Bacillus pumilus: one gene and its partner. Each later gene encodes a partner of the first gene's protein in a complex. Links are inferred from orthologs where the notes say so. Each region holds a gene or a part of one and is shown on either strand. Other genes may lie near its edges. The genes, in order: GPS65_RS07600 and GPS65_RS01730.

What was found.
Region 2: the proteins of GPS65_RS07600 (region 1) and GPS65_RS01730 are in contact, whole or in part, in a solved structure (PDB 1F51), measured with the Bacillus subtilis proteins. The link is inferred for Bacillus pumilus from one-to-one orthologs.

The regions. Positions count from the first base shown.
Region 1 is NZ_CP047089.1:1,567,465-1,570,587, reverse strand. The notes cover bases 335-3,123. They hold GPS65_RS07600 (sporulation initiation phosphotransferase B), read right to left. Parts: upstream 2,127-3,123; coding sequence 1,542-2,126; downstream 335-1,541. Other genes in these bases: rplU (50S ribosomal protein L21), read right to left, coding at 3,032-3,123; GPS65_RS07590 (ribosomal-processing cysteine protease Prp), read right to left, coding at 2,679-3,017; rpmA (50S ribosomal protein L27), read right to left, coding at 2,382-2,666; obgE (GTPase ObgE), read right to left, coding at 335-1,511. Also shown: GPS65_RS07610 (ACT domain-containing protein), read right to left, coding at 1-169; more of obgE, read right to left, coding at 225-334. UniProt on the Bacillus subtilis protein: Key element in the phosphorelay regulating sporulation initiation. Acts on spo0A. Mediates reversible phosphoryl transfer from spo0F to spo0A.
Region 2 is NZ_CP047089.1:357,043-360,087, reverse strand. Bases 256-2,966 are described here. They hold GPS65_RS01730 (response regulator), read right to left. Parts: upstream 1,943-2,966; coding sequence 1,568-1,942; downstream 256-1,567. Other genes in these bases: pyrG (glutamine hydrolyzing CTP synthase), read right to left, coding at 2,695-2,966; GPS65_RS01725 (DUF2529 domain-containing protein), read left to right, coding at 2,123-2,653; GPS65_RS01735 (class II fructose-bisphosphate aldolase), read right to left, coding at 532-1,389; fsa (fructose-6-phosphate aldolase), read right to left, coding at 256-420. Outside these bases: more of fsa, read right to left, coding at 1-255; more of pyrG, read right to left, coding at 2,967-3,045. UniProt on the Bacillus subtilis protein: Key element in the phosphorelay regulating sporulation initiation. Phosphorylation of spo0B during sporulation initiation.

The DNA of each region.
Region 1 (3,123 bases):
CAGCATCTCTGTATTTATAAAAAGCACTGCGGCTTAAATCCGCTTGTTGAACAGCATCGGCAACTGAATCCGCTTTTTTGCGATCGAGAAGCTTTTTGACTTCAAGCGTTTTTCGCATCGCATCTGGAAGGACATCCTCTCTTACTAAATAGAACGTTTCTTCTTTCACCTGTTTTCTCCCCTTTTAAAAACGGGAGAGCCCATGGACTGGACCCTCCTGTTGATCAATCAATAAATTCAAATTCAAATTCAAGCAGACGAATGATGTCGCCATCTTGTGCACCACGCTCACGCAAGGCATCATCGACACCCATTCCGCGCAATTGTCTAGAGAATCGTTTCACGGACTCATCTCTTGAGAAATCTGTCATCTTAAACAGTCGCTCAAGTGCTTTACCCGTAATGACAAATGTACCGTCAGGATCTCTTGTGATCTCAAATGGTGCATCTCCCTCATCAAACCTGTACATCACGCGGTTATCAGACAGTTCCTCTTCATTATAAAGCGGGAATTCGGGAGTTGTTTCAAGCTGATTGGCGATTTCAAATAAAAGCTCACGAAGCCCTTCTCTTGTGATCGCACTAATAGGGAACACTTTATAATCATCCGTTAATTTTTCTTTAAATGCCGCTAGATTGTCAGCTGCATCTGGCATGTCCATTTTGTTCGCTACAATGATTTGTGGACGCTCAGTCAATCTCATATTGTATTGCTCAAGCTCTTCGTTAATGGTCACATAATCTTCGTACGGGTCACGTCCTTCAAGTGCTGACATATCAATGACATGAACAATGACACGTGTCCGCTCAATGTGACGTAAAAATTGATGACCTAAGCCAACGCCTTCATGCGCGCCTTCGATCAGTCCTGGCAGATCCGCCATGACGAAGCTTCGGTTATCATCTGTTTCGACAACCCCTAGGTTCGGCACAAGCGTTGTAAAATGATAATCCGCAATTTTCGGTTTCGCAGCAGAGACAATGGATAGCAGCGTCGACTTCCCGACACTTGGGAAACCTACAAGTCCAACATCTGCAAGTACTTTTAATTCTAAGATGACGTCACGTTCTTTACCTGGCTCGCCATTTTCAGAAAGCTGTGGTGCAGGGTTTGCCGGTGTTGCGAAACGTGAATTTCCTCGGCCGCCTCGGCCGCCTTTTGCAATGACTGCCCGCTGCCCATGCTCGGTTAAGTCTGCAAGTACTTGTTCTGTCTCTGCATCCGTCACAACCGTACCGGGCGGAACTTTGACAATCATTTCTTCCGCATTTCGGCCATGCTGGTTTTTACTCATTCCGTGCTCGCCGCGATCCGCCTTAAAATGGCGTTTGTAACGAAAGTCCATCAATGTTCTGAGTCCTTCGTCTACTTCAAATACCACATCTGCACCATTTCCACCGTCGCCGCCAGCCGGTCCGCCTTTTGGCACATATTTTTCACGACGAAACGCCACCATACCGTTTCCGCCGTCACCGCCTTTAACATACACTTTAACCTGATCTACAAACATAACTTCCTCCGTTTCTCTGCATCACATATCTCATTCTTGCCTCAAACAAAGCTCAATCATGGACTCATGACTTGTCACATGAAATTGAACTACACTCATACATGGATAGTTTGCGTCATGAAACGCATTTAACGCATCCAAACTTGTTAATTTTCCTTTGAAATCAAAATATAAGACCACATCATTCTCTTCATGATCTGTTTGGAACGTGACCGTTAAATGATTTTCAGTTTTTTGGCAAACTGATTGATCGAATATCGAAAACAACTCCTGTGATACCGTTAGCAGCTGCGATTCATATGCTGATAAGTCTCGGGTTTCACCAAGCACTTCATATTCTAGGGTGATAAAATGCGACTCCCAATTAAATGTTAGAAAGTAATAGGCCAATTGGGGAATTTTTAAATTTGAGAGTTTGGATTCATGCTGTGCTTCAATGACCATTTCTTCTATAATTTCAAACACACGGTCATATTTTTCTAATGTCAAGTTGCCCTTGATCAGCTGCAATTTATTCATCCAGTCATGTCTTGAACGACTGAGCAGATAGATCAATTCATTTGTTAATGCAACGTGAGTTAATTTTTCGTTTTGTTTACTTGATATCTCTTCCATTATCGCACTCCCAATCGTTTGGTCTCTCTTTTAGGAGTCTTATCATCAATATGTCTCCCTGAATTATAACAGAGAAGACAGCATAGAAAAACACTAGTTATGTGAGGAAAGGTTGTTTTTTCTGATCTATAGGAGAAAATGAGGCAAAGTCAGCAAACGTTCTTTGATATTGATGGAGTGCATCTTCTTTTTCATCTTCGATACTACTTGTAAAAAGTGAAAAAAACTCCAGTCAATGACCGGAGTTTTTAGCAATTATTGTGCCGCAGGATATACGCTCACTTTTTTACGGTCACGACCGAAACGTTCGAATTTAACTGTTCCGTCGATTTTAGCGAAAAGAGTGTCGTCGCCTCCGCGCCCAACGTTTTCACCTGGATAGATTTTCGTTCCACGTTGACGATAAAGGATAGAACCACCAGTTACGAATTGACCATCAGCACGTTTAGCGCCTAAACGTTTAGACTCAGAGTCACGTCCGTTCTTTGTAGAACCTACCCCTTTTTTAGATGCGAAAAATTGAAGATCTAATCTAAGCATGAAGTTCACCTCCTATTTTTTTGTAGATATTCTCACATAATCGTGATAATCTCGTTCAATTGTTTCTAAGGAAACGACCATACCTTCTAAAAGCAGCTGGGCTTTTTCAAAGGATACTGGATCTGTATCAACCGGCATTTCAAAAGAGAAATAGCCGCCTTCCTCGCCAATATCAAGCAGAGGGTCCAATCCTGTCAGTGCAATAATTGAATTGACTGAGCCGAAAACAACAGCAGATACTCCTGCACAAACGAGATCCTGACCTTTTTCAGCAAACTCGGCATGTCCAGTCATCTGAAAAGACGTAATGCTTTCATCTGCTTTCGACCGAGTAATGGTTGCTTTGATCATATCACTCACACGCCTTAAGCGTTGATTTTTTCGATAACAACTTTAGTGTAAGGTTGACGATGACCTTGTTTCTTGTGGTTGTTTTTCTTCGGTTTGTACTTGAACA
Region 2 (3,045 bases), 1.2 Mb from region 1 along the record:
ATTTTGGCCAATGTCATCTAAGCGGCCGAGGAATGGAGAGACATACGTCGCACCAGCTCTAGCTGCAAGCAATGCTTGGTTTGCACTAAAAATCAAAGTGACGTTTGTTTTAATTCCAAGGTCTGTTAACGCTTTGACAGCTTTAAGACCATCTGTTGTCATTGGGATTTTCACCGTGATATTTGGTGCAATGGCAGCAAGCTCTTTTCCTTCTTCAATCATTTCTTCTGCTTTGAGGGAAATAACTTCTGCACTGACAGAACCTGATACTACGTCAGTGATTTCGCGAAGACGGTCGTGGAATGATACGTCCTTTTCTTTCGCTACTAAACTAGGGTTTGTTGTGACGCCTGCTAAAATGCCAAGCTCGTGCGCCTCTTTGATGTCTGCGATATTCGCTGTATCTACGAAAAATAACATAACTGTGCCACTCTCCTATCAATAAATTGTCTGAAATGTAAATTTGATTGCGCTTTCTCAAGATATGGAGAAAACCGCCTGTGACTCAGGCGGCTTTCGGTTCTCATCAAATTATGCTTGGTTAGAAGAACCAAATTCACGCATTTTGCCGATAACAGTCGCTTTAATTGCGTCACGAGCTGGTCCAAGATATTTACGTGGATCATACTCTTCTGTTTTTGCAGCAAGTGTTTCGCGTACTGCTTTCGCAGAAGCAATTTGGTTTTCAGTGTTTACATTGATTTTTGCTGTACCAAGTGAAATTGAGCGCTTGATGTCAGCAGTTGGGATACCTGTTCCGCCATGAAGAACAAGTGGAAGACCTGTCATTTTACCAATTTCTTCCATTTCAGTGAAGCCAAGGTTTGGTTCACCTTTGTATGGACCATGAACTGAACCTAATGCAGGTGCAAGGCAGTCAATGCCAGTACGTTCTACAAGCTCTTGGCACTCTTTTGGATCAGCATAAATAACGCCCTCAGCGATGACGTCATCTTCTTGTCCGCCAACAGTTCCAAGCTCAGCTTCTACAGATACACCATGGAAATGTGCAAGCTCAACTACTTTCGCAGTTGTTGCTACGTTCTCATCGAATGGATGGTGAGAAGCATCGATCATGACAGAAGTAAATCCTGCATGGATTGCTTTTGCACAAGATTCAAAGCTTGAACCGTGATCTAAATGAATCGCAACAGGAACTGTTACATTATATTCTTCGATTAACGCTTTAACCATTGCGACAACTGTTTTGAAGCCGCCCATGTAGCGTCCTGCTCCTTCAGATACTCCTAAGATAACTGGAGATTTCTCTTCTTCAGCAGCTAGTAAAATCGCTTGCGTGAATTCTAAATTATTTAAGTTAAACTGTCCAACAGCGTAACCTTTTTCCTTTGCGTCTTTCAACATTTCTGTCATTGAAACTAAAGGCATGATGAAAAATCCTCCCTATGTAGCTAATTTGCTTACTAAAAAAAGCTCTCCACCCTAGCATGACCAGAATTTCTCGCCATATGTAAACTTTCAAAGTCAGATCGCTTTCTTCTTCTTATCTAGGATACCAATTATTCGACAAATCGGCAACAGAATGACTCGATTCAATCATTTCCATCTAACCGTTTGTTTCGAGCGGCAAGTATTCTTTGACAGCATCTCTGATCTCATCAATATCAAAAGGTTTCGCAAAGTGCGTCAAAGCACCGAGTTCTTTGGATTCTTGGATCATGTCTAATTCGCCATAGGCTGTCATAATGATGACACGGATGTCTTCATCAATTAATTTCATGCGTTTTAAAATTTCAATTCCATCCATTCCGGGAATCTTCATATCAAGCAACACAAGGTTTGGTCTATGATTTTTCACAATATCTAACGCCTGAAGCCCATTGGCTGCTTGGAAGGTTTGATAACCTTCTTTATGAAACACTTCATTCAACAATATTCTAATACCATATTGATCATCGACAATTAAAATTTTCTCATTCATCTGTTACACCCCATTGCTTTCATTTTTCGCCATAAAAAGAGCTGTTGTTAAATAATTCTGTTTGATTTTCACATTTCCTTTATTTATAATAGTTTACTTTACGACATTTTCTGAGCATTTTTCCTAATATTCTCTTTATATTCTATTATAAAATGATCTGACCGAAGGAGGAAATCCGTCTTGTTAAAAATTTTCACGACTCAGTTATCAGGTATTTTTTCACGTATTGGAGAAAAGCAGGCTGAAGCGATCGAGGATGGTGCACGCCTTCTTGCACAGGCCGTTGTCAGTGGACATGGTGTTTATTTTCACGGAAAGAATGAACTGGCTGCTGTAGCCCTAGAGGCAACTGAAAGCAAGGAGCCATTTCCAGGTGCGAAAGTACTGCCGCTTGATCAAGCAGAGCGCAGCTTGCTTCATCCAAGCGATAGAGTGCTACTATTTTATTCAGAACCAGAAGACGAGGAGATTCAATCTCTTGTAAAAGAGCTGCACGCGCAAGGGACGCCTGTTGTTGGTGTCGGGCCCGCACAAAAGGAGCCGTCCATGATTGAAGAGCATTGTGATGTCCATATTGATTTTCAGCTTAAGAAGCCGCTTGTGCCTGCTGATGACGGGACAAGGTTCGGTTACCCTGCTTTAATGACATGTTTATACGTCTACCACGCTCTATCGTTTACTTTGAAAGAAATCGTTGAGGAATATGAATAAAAAAACTGCCGAGAAGATCATTCTCTCGGCAGTTTTTTGTTTTATTTTGATTCAGATGCTTGCAGTGAAGCACCAACGAAATCTCTAAATAATGGCTGAGGTCTTGTCGGTCTTGAGACGAATTCTGGGTGGAATTGAGAAGCAAGGAACCAAGGGTGATCCTTCAGCTCGATAATTTCAACAAGACGTCCGTCTGGGCTTGTACCAGAGAAGACAAATCCTGCAGCTTCCATTTGCTGTCTGAATTCGTTATTGAACTCATAGCGATGGCGGTGGCGTTCGTAGACCACTTCATCGTTGTATGCTGCAAATGCTTTGGAGTCTTCATTTAATTTACATGGATATAGACCAAGACGAAGTGTTCCGCCTAGATCATCTACATCCTTCTGTTC